DNA from 3 places in the Shewanella morhuae genome. Region 1 is predicted to be linked to each of the others. Evidence: predicted binding sites of a transcription regulator. Region 1 holds the regulator's gene; each other region holds the start of a gene.
What was found. The regulator ArgR, encoded in region 1, controls arginine synthesis, uptake and breakdown. The targets are predictions, from matches to a motif close to ANTGAATANNTATTCANT.
Positions count from the first base shown of each region.

Region 2: the regulator ArgR is predicted to act here: its motif matches at 2,491-2,508, upstream of argC (N-acetyl-gamma-glutamyl-phosphate reductase).
Region 3: the regulator ArgR is predicted to act here: its motif matches at 1,834-1,851, upstream of C9I43_RS11075 (YjiH family protein).

Region 1 is NZ_PYSG01000002.1:3,152,264-3,157,540, forward strand. It holds gene C9I43_RS14265 (thiol-disulfide oxidoreductase DCC family protein) at 1-86, shown strand, start outside; gene mdh (malate dehydrogenase) at 182-1,117, opposite strand; gene argR (transcriptional regulator ArgR) at 1,412-1,882, shown strand; gene C9I43_RS14280 (Dyp-type peroxidase) at 1,973-2,908, opposite strand; gene ggt (gamma-glutamyltransferase) at 3,137-4,849, opposite strand; gene prmA (50S ribosomal protein L11 methyltransferase) at 5,088-5,277, shown strand, end outside.
Region 2 is NZ_PYSG01000003.1:126,735-132,011, reverse strand. It holds gene ppc (phosphoenolpyruvate carboxylase) at 1-2,099, opposite strand, end outside; gene argC (N-acetyl-gamma-glutamyl-phosphate reductase) at 2,714-3,694, shown strand; gene argB (acetylglutamate kinase) at 3,726-4,508, shown strand; gene C9I43_RS15145 (ornithine carbamoyltransferase) at 4,521-5,277, shown strand, end outside.
Region 3 is NZ_PYSG01000002.1:2,401,698-2,406,974, reverse strand. It holds gene C9I43_RS11075 (YjiH family protein) at 393-1,751, opposite strand; gene C9I43_RS11070 (DUF998 domain-containing protein) at 2,454-3,155, shown strand; gene C9I43_RS11065 (U32 family peptidase) at 3,281-4,162, opposite strand; gene ubiU (ubiquinone anaerobic biosynthesis protein UbiU) at 4,187-5,188, opposite strand.

The DNA of each region.
Region 1 (5,277 bases):
CTAAAAATCGTTATCGCATTTCTTATTTACTGACAGGTAAAGCCCGCTGCGACGATAATTGCCAATTGCCCACTAAGCGCCGCTGATTTAGGTTTAGAAAGCGTAAAACGCAGACATAAAAAAACGGAGCTCAAGGGCTCCGCTTTTAACTCGTTATAATCTAAAAAGATTATTCGAATAATTATTTAACGAAATCAACGCCTAGTTTGATATCGCCTTTCAGCGTATCTAACATAGAATCACGGGCGTTAGCTTCAAATGCACTCACTTCACCGTAAGGCAGTACTTTTTCAATACCGTTTTTGCCTAACAATACAGGTTGTGCGAAGAACTGGGCGTGTTCACTACCACCGTCAACGTAAGCACATTCAACGACGTTAGCTTCGCCTTGCAGACCACGAACCAAAGACAGACCGAAACGGCAAGCCGCTTGACCCATAGACAATGTCGCGCTGCCGCCACCGGCTTTAGCTTCAACCACTTCTGTACCCGCGTTTTGAATGCGAGTTGTCATGGTTGCCACTTCTTCATCAGTGAACGTCACGCCTTCAACTTGAGAAAGTAATGGCAAAATGGTCACGCCGCTATGGCCGCCGATCACATTCACTTTAACATCAGCAACGTTTAAGCCTTTTAATTCAGCAATAAAGGTTTCAGAGCGGATCACGTCCAGCGTGGTAATACCAAATAGACGGTTTTTATCGTAAACACCGGCTTTTTTCATCACTTCGGCTGCAATAGCCACAGTGGTGTTAACTGGGTTGGTGATAATACCGACTAAAGCAGTAGGACAAGTCGCAGCCACTTTTTCCATCAGGTTACGCACGATACCAGCGTTGATGTTAAACAGATCAGAACGATCCATGCCTGGTTTACGCGCAACACCAGCAGAAATCAGCACTACGTCTGCATCTACCAGCGCAGGCGTTGGATCTTCACCGGCAAAACCTTTGATTTCAACAGCGGTCGGGATGTGGCTCAAGTCAACCGCAACACCCGGAGTAACCGGTGCGATATCATATAGAGACAGCTTTGAGCCCGCAGGCAGTTGAGTTTTTAACAGTAAGGCAAGAGCCTGGCCGATACCGCCAGCAGCACCAAGTACAGCAACTTTCATAATGAACTCCGTTATTTCTCGGATATGTGTGACATGGATCTAATTTGCGTGTGCGTCACATTACTGGAATGTCGCAACAATTTCAATTATCCCTTAGTCGTGGAACAAAAGAATTTCGAAATAACTGATAGCTCACAAAAGAACAATGACTCGATTGCACATTTTAAGCCGATGATAATGATGCTGAGTCTGCTGCTTAGTGAATGTTTATTCAGCCAATTTGATTGTATGTTGACAATTTGTTTAAAAATATTCAAAATGGGCCTGTTTTTTTGAATAAAGAATAATAATATTATGCAGACGACCAAGAATCAGGATGACCTTGTTAGAGTTTTTAAGTCGATTTTAAAAGAAGAGCGCTTTGGCTCTCAAAGTGAAATCGTCATCGCCTTGCAAGCTGAAGGCTTTGGTAATATTAACCAATCAAAAGTATCACGCATGCTCAGCAAGTTCGGCGCCGTTCGGACTCGCAACGCTAAACAAGAGATGGTGTATTGCTTACCCGCCGAATTAGGCGTGCCAACCGCAGGCAGCCCATTAAAAAACTTAGTGCTGGATGTTGACCATAACCAAGCCATGATTGTAGTGCGAACCAGCCCTGGCGCAGCACAACTGATTGCCCGCTTATTGGATTCTATCGGTAAGCCAGAAGGGATTTTGGGAACGATTGCAGGTGATGATACGATTTTTATTTGCCCATCAAGCATCCAAGATATCGCCGACACCTTAGAAACCATCAAATCTTTATTCAATTATGCCGAATAAAAAAAGCACTTAATGCCTTGGCATTAAGTGCTTTATCAAAATGTAACTCTTACAACTCAACTACAACTCAACTTGGTCAGTCACAACAATTTACTCATCGAACTGCAGCATAAAATCTAAAGCGGGTACGAAGAAAGATGAACCCGTTAATGCCTTAGTAAAATGCATTAAATGATCATGATTACCTTCGCCATCACCAAATATCATGCTGTGTAGCATTTTTTCAAAATGTTCGGGCGTACGACAGCAAGCAATAAACATCAACCCCTGCTCTTTAAGCGATCCGTAGGGCATGCTCTGACGTAGGATTTCCATTGAGTTTCCGTCAGCATCTTTAAGATTCACCCGTTTTATATGGCTGGTGAGTGGCTTATCCTTGGATTCATATTCGATATTATCTTGTTTAGTGCGCGCGAATATATCTTCTTGTTTTTTAATCGGTAAGCGGTTCCACTTACTTAAGTTATGGGCATATTTTTGTACGTGAACATAACTGCCGCCCTTAAATCCAGCATCCTCATCACCAACCAGTGTGACTTCTTGACGATGGCGTCCCTTTGGGTTTTCAGTACCATCGACAAAACCGGTCAGATCGCGACTATCCATAAATCTAAAGCCGCGCTCTTCGTCCACTAATTCCACCAAATCTTCAAACATTTGGCTAATTTCATTGGCGACTAAATGCAGAATATCGTAACGGTCACAGCGAATATGTACATACAAATCATATTCGATTGCAGGTGCATCAAGACTCCCAGCTTGTATCGCAGGGAAAGGCCTTAACATTTTAGGGCGGGCATCGGTATAGAGGCTATCCCAGTAATTAGCGCCGATACCGACAAAACCATTGAATGCACTGTCAGAATACTGATCTGTCAGTTCGTAAATATACTGCGCTACGTTGGCAAGGCAGGGACGTAACTGCGACTCCACATTATCATTTGCATTAAACATCAAGTAGATACTATGTAAGTTTCCCTCTGCACACACACCTAACTGTTCACGCGGCATATTTTGAATATCCATTTGGTTGTGACCCTGTTCTAAATTCATTTTCGGTAATATTATCCGCAACTTTCCCTAAAAATGACATTAACTAACGCACACTTTACTCGAGTTTATTAATGATAATGCCTATAACGAAGCGTTGTTGTGCTCAAGCTCATTGAAAAATGATGCAACGCATAAATTTCGCTAGCGAGTCTACCCCAATACAGTAGGCAAAGCTCACTAACACCATGATATTTATTTAAACTAATACCCTGCAGCATGACCATCTTTACGACTCTCAGATGCACCGCGGTAAACGCCAGTTTCTGCATTAAAGCCAATCGCTTGATAACCACCAAAATCCCCTAAAGCATCACGCAATATATGCCCTTTTTTAATGAGCTCACGGCGCGTTTCAACAGGAAAGCCTGACTCTAGGCTCACATAACCGCCATCGGTCATCACCTCGCCAGTAGGCTCAGTAGAACCGCTATGTAAAATCCGAGGCGCATCGCCCGCTTCTTGTAGGTTCATTTTAAAATCAATGAGATTCATTAAAATTTGTGCATGCATTTGCGGCTGCGTTGCACCGCCCATGACCCCAAAACTAAGCCAAGGCTTACCTGCTTTAGTCACAAACGCGGGAATAATCGTTTGAAAAGGTCGCTTACCTGGCGCATAGGTATTGAAACGTCCCTCAGTTAAATCAAACATTTGCCCACGATCTTGCAACACAAAACCCAGATCGGCCGGCGTCATTCCCGAGCCCATACCACGGTAATTACTCTGGATAAGTGACACCATATTGCCGTCTTTATCTGCCGTTGTGAGGTAAACCGTATCACCGTGCTGTAGGGCAGGATTACCTGCATCAACACTTTTGGCGGCTTTATTCGTGTCAATTAATTTAGCGCGCTCATAGTTGTAGTGTTGTGATATCAACTCGGTAACAGGGACGTTATTAAAGGCCATATCGGCATAAAATTTAGCTCTGTCGGCAAAAGCCAGTTTTTTAGCCTCTACAAATAAATGCACATATTCAGGGCTGTTAAAGCCCATAGCAGCGACATCAAAGGGTTCCATGGTTTTTAAAATTTGCAGTGCGGCAATGCCTTGTCCATTGGGCGGTAATTCCCACACATCATAACCACGATAATTGACCGAAACAGGCTCAACCCATTCGCTGGTATGACTGGCTAAATCTTCATAGCTTAAATAGCCCCCTTGGGACGCCATATATTTATCAATACTTTTAGCGATATCACCTTTATAAAATGCATCACGCCCACCCTTAGCAATTTTCTCATAGGTGTTTGCTAGGGCGGGATTTTTAAAGATTTCACCTACCGCAGGTACCTTACCCGTTGGCATATAGGTTTCTTTAAATCCTGGGAATTTAGCCAGTTTTTTAGCACTGCTATCAAGATAATAAGCAATCAGCTCAGAGACCGGAAAACCATTGCGAGCGTAACCAATCGCGGGGGCAAGATTATCCGCCATCGGTAATTTGCCAAACTTATTATGCAACTCATACCAACCATCAACCGCGCCGGGAACCGATACAGGCAAAGGGCCAAGTGGCGGTAAATAGTCTAGCCCAAGGGATTTAAGCTTTTCTAAGCTCAATGACTTTGGACTACGGCCTGAAGCATTAAGACCATAAAGACGCTTATCTTTCGCGCTCCAAACGATGGCAAATAAATCACCACCTACACCCGAGCCTGTGGGCTCAACCAAGCCTAACATGGCATTAGCGGCAATCGCGGCATCTACCGCACTGCCACCTTGCTTGAGTATATCAATCGCGACTTGTGTTGCTAATGGCTGGCTCGTCGCCGCCATTCCATGTGTTGCATACACTTCTGAGCGGGTTGCAAAGGCTTTACCCGTAATTCTATCCATGGCCATAACTCCTGCAGACGATACCGCGGTTGCAACAATAACGAGGGTATAAATTGAATTTATTATTTTTAACATAACACCTCCTAAATAAGAGAGTTAACGTAACAAGGCTGAGCAAAGATATCACCAAGCAATAGCACTTAAACTCAAGTTAAACGTAAGTAAAAATGTCTTACTCTCGCTCACGTATCCGATGCTGGAGCGCTCTATAGCCTTGCCTAACATAGGTTAAATTACTGCTGGGCTCTGCATTTTAAGCAAGTTTACGTATACAATAGCGCGATATTTTGAACCCTTAGCCACAGGATGCCCCATGCCTTGGATCCAACTCCGTGTAAATACCAATAGCGATGATGCTGAAACCATTAGTGATTTACTTATGGAAGCCGGCTCAGTCTCGATAACCTTCGAGGATGGTAAAGATACACCTATTTTTGAACCTAAACTGGGTGAAACCCCGCTATGGCGTGATACCGTTGTCGTGGCGTTATTTGATGCCGAAA
Region 2 (5,277 bases), on a different contig from region 1:
TTTCCTAACTCAACTTCTGGTGTTGCCGCCCTAAAATAGGCCACAAAATCAGGTTCGTCGCGCACTATACCGCGGTAAGCACTCACCGATTCCTCAGCAAGGCGCTCCAAACAGTCACGCCATTGTTGCTTTGGCTCCGGTGGTGGTAGCAGTGTTGCCTCTAATACGGCAGAGGTATATAAGGCTAGACTTTGCACCGCAAGTTTTGGCAAGCCAAATTTAAAGCGGATCATTTCGCCCTGTTCTGTCACGCGAATACGACCATCAACGGATCCTGGAGGCTGCGACAAAATCGCTTTGTGTGCTGGACCACCGCCGCGACCAATACTGCCACCACGCCCATGGAACAAAGTAAGCTTAACGCCAGCTTGTTTACAGACGGCGACTAATTGCTCTTGAGCACGATACTGCGCCCAAGCTGCAGCCATAACGCCGGCGTCTTTAGCCGAGTCAGAGTAACCGATCATTACCTCTTGCATGCCTTTGGTATAGCCACGATACCAGTCTATATCGAGTAAATCGGTAATACATGCTGCTGCATTATTTAAATCGCTTAGGGTTTCAAATAACGGTACTACACGCATAGGATACGAGCAGCCTGTTTCTTTAAGTAACAGTAAAACCGTTAATACATCTGATGGTTTACCTGCCATTGAAATCACATAGGAACCGAGTGCCTTAGCAGGGTGTTTGGCGATTAAACGGCAGGTATTAAGTACTTCTGCCACGTCATCAGAAGGTTGCCAATTACTTGGTAGCAGTGGGCGACGATTACTGAGTTCACGTAATAGGAATGCTTGTTTTTCGGTTTCGTCCCAATGATTGAAATCACCCATACCGAGATAACGAGTTAACTCGGCGAGTACGTCGCTGTGCCGGCTGGCATCTTGGCGAATATCGAGCCTGAGCATGTGAATGCCAAAGCAGGCGAGACGACGGAGGATATCGAGTAATAAGCCATTGGCAATTAAGCGCATACCACAGTCGGTCAAACTCTTGTAGAGCATTTCTAGTGGTACTTTAAGATCACCTTCTTGCCAGATCAGGCTCGATTTATCGACCTCAGGGTTATAGCCTTCAATACGTGCATTTAAATAATCTATGGTATCACGCAGTTTTTGGCGTAAATCGCGCAGTACGTAACGATAAGGTTCGCAGCAGTTGTTGGCGTAAGCCTTTAACTCATCATTAGCTTCTTCCATTGATAATTCGCCCACTAATAGGACGATATCTTTTAAGAATAATCTGGCGGCGGCGTGGCGGTTGCGGTCGAGCACCTCTTGAGTCACTTTTGCCGTGACAAACGGATTACCGTCGCGATCGCCGCCCATCCAACTTGAAAAACGCACCGGTGCGATATCAATCGGCAATTGCTGACCAGTACGTTGTTGTACTTGGTCGTTGAGTTGTCTTAAAAAGTCGGGCACCGCATGCCAGAGTGATTCTTCAATTGTAGATAATCCCCAGCGGGCTTCATCGACTGGTGTAGGACGTTCGCGGCGGATTTCATTGGTATGCCAGATCTGAGCAATCAATTGTCGTAAGCGCAAATTAACCTGCTGACGTTCTCTATCTAATAATTGGTCGTTCTCTTGCTCTGCGAGGCAATCGACTATAGCAGCATATTTTTGAATGAGAGTGCGGCGGGAAATCTCAGTAGGGTGTGCAGTCAGCACCAGATCAATATCCAGTGTTTTAAGGCAATCGAGTATTTTTGTCTGGTCAACACTGCCATTGAGCATGCGACCTAATAGCTGCTCTACGGGATCGGGCACACACACTAGCTCGTCACAGTCGCGACTAATGGTATGAAATTGCTCTGATAAGTTAGCCAAATTAAGAAACTGATTGAAGGCTTTTGCAAATGGAACGAGTTCTTCATCGGGTAACGCTGTGAGTAACTCAAGCATCTGCTCTCTTGCTGCTTGATCTCCCCGGCGTGAATCTTTGGCAAGCTTACGGATTTGTTCGACCTTCTCGAGAAAAGAATCTCCGAGGTGAGTGCGCATCGTATCACCGAGAATTTGCCCCAACATACTCACGTTTGATCTTAATGACGCATACATATCGGTCACATTGTCAGCCTTAGTTACAACCATAGTTACTCCGAATAAAAAAACATTAAAATTCCGCATTATATTTAGCCCGTTAGCACAATACCTATCACTTAGGCCCGCGGTCAACAGGAGAACCTATAACTTATACGACTGACTTATCTAATATTCAACCAATTGCCATAATTATTGAGAAATATTCAATATAAATGCGAGGTGGCGCAATATTTTATGATAATTAGCGTAAGTGAATATGGAGTGCATTATTTGTAATTTTATTACATTCTTTCTTTTTGTTAATGGAATGGGTGTTACTTGAGGCGGGTTTGCTACAGATAACAGTGTTATTAACGAGTTAGGTTAATTAACGCACTAAGGTTAGGTAAGATTATTTGCGGTAAATCATAAAATAAATTAAAAATATATATTCACATATATTGCATAATTAGATATCCATGGTAGTCTAGCCAACAGTAGAGATGAGTCATCTTCTGTGACCTGTAGAGTAAATATCATGATTCAGAGCAAATACCAGACAGTGAATAAAATAACGATCCATAACAATTTCCTGCGACGATAATCTTGTCATCATAGATATGCGCTGCTGCGTGTAGGCTACTTACCTATTGTTTAATATCCTTTGATTCGGTTAAAAACACATGAAAAATATTGCCATTATTGGTGCTAGTGGTTACACGGGCGCACAGCTCACCGCTTTAATCCATGCAGAACCTGCGCTAACGATTCAGGGTTTGTATGTTTCTGAAAACAGTCTTGATAAAGGTAAGCCTTTAGCGGATTTGTACCCTAGCTATAGCCATATCGCATTAACGCTGTCGCCATTGTCTGATGACGCTAAGGCAAAAATCGTTGCCGAAGCTGATGCTGTGGTATTAGCAACTGAACATTCAGTGAGCTTACATTTAGCGGCTTGGTTTTATAGCCAAGGGTTAGCGGTATTCGATTTAAGCGGAGCTTATCGTTTCAGCGATACGGCGCAATATCCAAAGTGGTATGGCTTTGAGCATGAATATCCAGAAGTGTTAGCCAAAGCGGTATACGGCCTAGCCGAATGGAACGCTAAAGACATTGCGGCAACTAAGATGATTGCCGTACCAGGTTGTTATCCAACCGCATCACTCACTGCATTAAAACCGCTGGCAAGTTTACTGACCGCCGCGTATCCGGTGATCAATGCCGTGAGCGGGGTAACGGGGGCGGGTCGTAAGGCGCAGTTACACACCAGTTTTTGTGAAGTGAGCCTGACACCTTATGGCGTATTAGGCCACAGACATCAACCCGAGATTGCTACTCAACTTGGCCAAGAAGTGATATTTACCCCGCACCTTGGCAACTTTAAGCGTGGCATTTTAGCGACCATTACCGTGCAGCTAAAACCAGGTACAAGTACAGCCGATGTCGCAGCGGCTTATAGTGTGTATGACAATGCGCCATTGGTCACCGTGAAGCACAATCAGTTCCCGAAAGTGGACGATGTGGTATTGACACCTAACTGCCACTTAGGCTGGAAGTTTGATGAGAATAGCGGTTACTTAGTGGTCGCCAGTGCAATCGATAATTTGATGAAAGGTGCTGCCAGCCAAGCGCTGCAATGCATAAAGATTCATTTTAACCTTTAATTGTTCATCCTTATTTAAGAGAGTCGTCAAGATGTCTACAAACAACTCAGTATTAGTTCTTAAAGTTGGTGGCGCGCTGCTGCAGTGTGAAATGGGGATGGCGCGGTTAATGGATACGGCTGCAGCTATGTTAGCCAATGGTCAGCAAGTGTTGATGGTACATGGCGGCGGCTGTTTGGTGGATGAACAGTTAGCGGCAAACGGCATGGAAACCGTCAAGTTAGAAGGTTTACGGGTGACTCCTCCTGAGCAAATGCCGATTATTGCCGGCGCACTTGCGGGCACTTCGAACAAGATCCTCCAAGGCGCAGCCACCAAGGCGGGTATTGTGAGCGTGGGCATGAGCCTCGCAGATGGCAATACTGTCTCGGCAAAGATTAAAGATGAACGTTTAGGCTTAGTGGGTGAAGTGACGCCAAAAGATGGCGCTTATCTTAAGTTTATCCTCGCCCAAGGTTGGATGCCGATTTGTAGCTCTATCGCCATGATGGACGATGGCCAAATGCTTAACGTCAATGCTGACCAAGCTGCGACGGCCTTAGCCAAATTAGTGGGCGGCAAGTTAGTGCTGCTGTCGGATGTGTCTGGTGTGCTTGATGGTAAAGGCCAGCTCATTCACAGTTTAAATGGCAAGCAGATAGCAGACCTTGTTAAACAAGGTGTGATCGAAAAGGGAATGAAGGTCAAAGTTGAAGCTGCGCTCGAAGTTGCACAGTGGATGGGGCAGGCGGTTCAAGTTGCCTCGTGGCGTGATGCAAGCCAATTAATCGCATTAGCAAAAGGTGAAGCCGTAGGAACACAAATCCAACCATAAATGGAGTAGGTTATGAAGCATTTACTATCGATAAAAGAGTTAACCCAGCAGCAGTTACTCGATCTGATTGCTTTGGCAAAGACGATTAAAGCCAATCCAGCGGAGTACCGCCACGCGCTGGCAGGCAAAAGTGTGGTGATGTTATTTGAAAAACCTTCACTGAGAACACGCGTTAGCTTTGATATCGGTATTAATAAGCTTGGTGGCCACTGTTTATATTTAGACCAGCAAAATGGTGAGTTAGGTCAACGGGAATCGGTAGCTGATTTTGCTGCTAACCTGTCTTGCTGGGCCGATGCAATTGTGGCCAGAACCTATTCGCACACTACCATCGAACAATTAGCCGAGTTTGGCACAGTGCCTGTGATTAATGCTTTGTCAGATCTTTATCATCCTTGCCAAGCGTTAGCCGATTTTTTAACACTGGCAGAGCAATTTGAGGATGTTAGCAAGGCCAAATTAGCTTATGTTGGTGATGGTAATAATGTTACCCATTCGCTGATGTATGGCGCTGCGATTCTCGGTGCTACCATGACAGTGATCTGCCCTGCGGGTCACTTTCCTGATGGCTACGTAGTAGCAGAAGTGCAAGAACTCGCTAAACAATATGGTGGCAAGATAGTGTTGACCTCAGATATCGAAGCAATTGAAGGCCATGATGCTATTTATACCGATACTTGGATTTCAATGGGTGACCCTACGCCGCTGGCGGATATCAAAGCTAAGTTTGCTCCTTTTCAAGTGAACAAAGCATTAATGGCGAAAGCGG
Region 3 (5,277 bases), 750 kb from region 1:
CCTGCCCTGAGGCTGGTTGATTTAACACGCTTCATTACAGCTACTTATAACAGAGTGCCAATTAATTAGCTAACCTGATTACAAATTGTTAACGCAAATATTTGTTCTACCAAATTATGCATCTATTCAGCATCAGTGCGGCTTTCTGCACTTAGCTCAATAAGGTCATGATAGTTTTTGTTAGAAATAATGGTGACGTAATGTGGTGGTGTCGGTTGATAGAAAAGTACGTGATGTATTTTTAAAACGATAGGCATTGGGCATGATAGTGATAGTAATAGTGTTGAAATATAAACAAAAAAAGGAGCCCAGTAGCATGGACTCCTTTTTTAATAGTTTTATTGCTGTTTACTAACCTTGATTAAATGTATCGAGCTTCTATTCAAAGAGCATTAAAAGAGTAAATGCGCCACACCCGCGATAACAGGCAGTGTGACTAACGTCCGTAGAATAAACACCACAAATAGCTCAACAAAGTTCACTGGAATTTTACTGCCAATAAGCAGGGCGCCGACTTCACTCATGTAAATCAATTGGGTTACCGACAACGCTGCAATCACGAAGCGGGTCATATCCGATTCAATCGAGCTGGCAAGAATCGATGGAATAAACATATCTGCAAAACCGACGACGATGGTTTTAGAGGCTTCAGTGGCTTCTGGAATATGCAGCAATTCAAGTAAGGGAATAAACGGCATACCGAGATAGTTAAAAATAGGAGTGTACTCGGCAATAATCAGTGCGGTAGTACCAATGGCCATGACCACGGGAAGAATACCAAACACCATATCGAGAACGTTTTTAATCCCTTCATTTAAAACAGCTTTGATGCCACCAGCGTTGGCTGCTTTCTCTAAGGCTTTATCAAAACCCCAAGATAACGCGCTGTGTCCTGCGGGGATTAGCTCGTCATCAGGCGTACGTGGGGTATCGTCGATGTAGTGGTCTTTCTTCCACGATAATGGTGGCAATTTCGGCACAATCACTGCTGCGGCAAAACCGGCTAAACATACGGTTAAATAGAAGGGCACAAACATGTGCTCTAACTTAACCTGCGAGATCACCACTAAGCTGAAGGTAATCGATACCGCCGAGAACGTGGTGCCAATAACGGCGGCTTCTCTTTGGGTATAAAAGCGTGCTTCATACTGTTTGCTGGTCAGTAAAATCCCGACACTGCCATCACCTAGCCACGATGCCATACAGTCGATTGCGCTACGACCCGGTAGATTAAATACTGGACGCATGATTTTAGTTAGCAGTGTGCCAAATAGTTCAAGTAGACCAAAATTAAGTAGGAGTGGCAGTAACATGCCGGCAAAGATAAAGACTGAGAATAATACCGGCAGTAAATCGTTTAGGACTAAAGCTCCAGTACTAGATGAGTTAATGGCTTCAGGGCCTAAGCCTAAGTAAGTCAGTACGATAAACACTGCACCTACGATACGGGCCGTTAACCATAAAGGGCTGATATTTAATAAACCATTTAAAAAGTGGTTTTGAGTCACAAACTTAGGTTTAAGCACTTTTGATAGTAAAGATGCTAGCGCCATTGCTACCACAATAATGGTCACAATCAGAGTTAACACACCGCTTAATGCACTTTGTAATGCTTTAGAAATGATCGCGATAGGAATGGTAATCGCATCGTTATAGCTAATAGGTGTCATAAATAGCAACAGACCGATCAGCGAAGGGACGATAAAGGTGAGTATCGTCTTTATATTGCGGTTTTTATTTTTAGTAGCCAATTTTGTACACCTTAAAGTACGAGTCGTACATGATAAATTTGAAATTTTTAGGCGGATCTAACGAATTTTTACTGCCCATTTAGATGCATTTAAATTCAACTCAAAAATGAGAAGGGGGAAGGTTACTCGCTTAGCCTTGCTATGTAAACGATTCGCTAGTTAGTTTGGTATTAAGCAGCAAAACAGCATAGTTATTTTGCTTGAGTGATTGATGATATTTCTACCGCGCGATTAATATTTTAGGTCTTTAATTTTTATAAACAATCAGTTACTACCATTTGTTAAGGGTTAGTTTTGGTAGTGTTTTATTTTGTGAGTAAGTTCACTCGCGGACCTTTTTTGAATGAAAAACCCCAAAAATGCGAGGCGTAAGCGGTATTTGTTCAGTTACCGTTCGATTAATGCTCGTTAAGCCCATGTCGAGTTGACTAAAGCTTACATTAGTAATTGTTAATGGGTGTCGTCGTGTCATTAAATATATAGGTGTGCAGGAATACATGTTTATGCGTAAAATTTTTGAGTTTTAGTTTCTATCACAGTGTTTTAGCAAGTTATGTTGCCATTTAATAAAGCCAAGTCAACTGACTAAAAAGTCGTTAATAACGATAAAAATAAAGTTTTACTCATAAACAGGACGTCGGCCGCTTTAAATGTTCTTATTTACATGTAAATTAGTCACATGGTTATCTCACTTCTGTATTCATGATTGTTAACGTAGAGCAGATTACGACAAAAGGCGCCTCAACATTAGCCGTTAAATTTGGTTTTTTGGGGATTTACGGGCTGTTAGTCGGAATTATTACTGCAGTTTTGGGCTTTGATGGTCCTGGAGTGCGAGGCTTCAATTTTTTAAATCATACCTTAAGCGAATTAGGCACCTATGGTGATTCCTCGTTGGCTGTTGTCCTTAACGGTGGATTATTTTTTGGTAGTTTAAGTGTGGTTTTATACTGCTTATCTTCGTTAGCGCATTTGCGCTCTCCATGGGAATCTTGTTTCTTTATTTGTTTGGCATTAACGTTTTTAGCACTAGCAAGCATGGGATTATTTCCGCTAAACGTGTATCACTTACACGTTTTTGGCCTGAAATGTTTTTTTTACTTAGGGAGTTTAAGTGCGATTTTGCACTTATGTTTAATTGGTTTTGGTCAATCTCAATTTAGCCGTTGGACAGGATTACTGGCGTTAATTGTTTTGTGCAGCATGATGACATTTTTATACGCGCCGCAATTACAGTTAGGCTTAACCGAGGGTGATAGACCATTTTATCAAGAGATGGTGATGCAGTTACCTCGTCCACGGTTGTGGTGGCCAGCCCTATTAGAATGGATAGGGCTGGGGAGTTTATTAACTTGGACAAGCGTATTGTTGTTCAGTCAGTTAAGGACCAAGCTTAGATCGTAACCCTGCCTCTCTCTTCTATTTATACTCTATACGATCAGCAACTTTGTGCTAATAGCCTGTTTAGCGTATCCATTACTTCAATATTGTCCTTTGATAGCGGCATGATTTTTTACTGGATACATGGTTTATTCACCGAGTTGCATCGTTAATCCCGCCTCTCCAAACCAATAGCCATTACATTGTTCTGCACTTAACGGCACTGTATTAGACTGAAGCGCTGATGGCGTGTTAATGCTATCGACTAAGGCGCTGGCGTTGGCAATACACTCCATGCTACTGGGCGATACTCGAAATACATCAACTCCCATTTGTTCCATGTCGGCGAGTTCACTGCGTAAATCTAAGCAGGCCGCCGATTGAGTTTGAATGCCATTTAAGCGTAATAGTGGCTGCTGTTCTTGGGTTTGCGCGAGTAGCCCTTTACTGTATTGACGGCAAATAGTCTCGCAACTGTCTTTGGTGAGTTGTTTATGACGCGCAGTAAAACAGCGCGCCGAATGGGCTAAGGGCAGATAGCCGTGTCCGAGGACTTCAACTTCAAACGCAGGTTTATCTTGAATCACTTGGCCAAGCCATGCCTTGGATAATTCAATCGGCATCACAAATCGTTGCATACCAAAACGCGCTAAAATATCTAAACTGGCGCGATTATAATTGTTGATACTTGCACCACACACAAAAGGTAGCTTATGTTCTTTGGCCAGATAAACCGCCGCCATGTCGTTGGCTTCAATAATAAACTCGCCATTATCGACTTGGCGTTTAAGCTCGGTATATTCCGATGGTGCTTCAATGAGTGCCAGCGTTGAAATAACCACATCTTTACCCGCTTGTTTAAGCATCTGCGCGAGCTCAAGATAATCGCCCCATTTGAGTTCACGTCTACGGCTACAAACCGCTTCACCCAGATAAACTAACGGAATGTTACTGGCTGCAACTTGCTGATAAAAATCTGATACCTGTTGCTTTTGCCAGCAATATAACAATGGGCCTAGGGAAATATTCATAGGTGTCCTTTTTTGTCTTAGGTGTTATTGCCAGTTGCGTTCGTACGCACCGAGTGTGGTGATTTGGCCTTCAGAGACCTTAGCGAGGGCTTGTTCCCAGTGCGATTGAGTTTGAAATTTATCGGGATGCTGCAAATAGGTATCTATTGCTTGGCGCCACACTTTAGTGACTTGCTCAACATAGGCTGGACTGCGTTGGCGACCTTCAATTTTAAGCGACACAATGCCAGCTTTGGCGAGCTCAGGGATCAAACTGAGTGTATTTAAGCTGGTGGGTGATTCAAGTAAATAGCTGGGAGAATCTTGCTCATCGGTCAAGTATCGTCCTTTGCAAACAACGGGATAGCCCATTTGCTCATCAAGGGTCGATTTGTCAATTAACACATCATTGAGGCGGGTTAATCTGTCTTGACCTTCCTCTTGCCAGCGTACATGTTTAGCGGGTGAGCATGAGCCGCCTGTATTGGGGGATTGCCCTGTTACATAGGAAGAAAGATGACAGCGACCCTCGGCCATAATGCACAGACTACCAAAGGCAAATACCTCAAGATCAACAGGGCTCACCTTAGCAAGATCGCGCACCTGCTTCATTGATAACACCCGTGGTAATACAACGCGGGCAATATTGAACGCTTCTTTATAAAAATTCAGTGCGCCAAGATTGGTGGCACTGGCCTGCACTGAAAGATGTAGCGGCAGTTGCGGATAATGTTTATGGGCATAATCGAGTAAGGATATATCGGCGACAATTAGGGCATCCATACCGAGTTTTGCTGCTAAATCAATGGCCTGGTACCAGCGGTGTTCTTCTGTCGGCTTAGGAAAAGTATTGAGGGTTAAAAATATTTTCTTACCACGGGCCTGAGTAAACTCAGCGGCCTCTTGTAATTTGTCAGGGGTGAAGTTTAATCCTGCAAATGAACGCGCATTAGTATCGTCTTTTAATCCTAAATACACCGCGTCGGCTCCGGCTTGTATAGCCGATTTTAGCGAGGCGAGATTTCCTGCTGGACACAACAGTTCCATAATGATGCTCCCGATAAAAAGATAGTCGCAGAGTTTAGGGAAGATTGAATGACGGTGAATTGATTTAAAACAGGTTTAAGATCATAAAA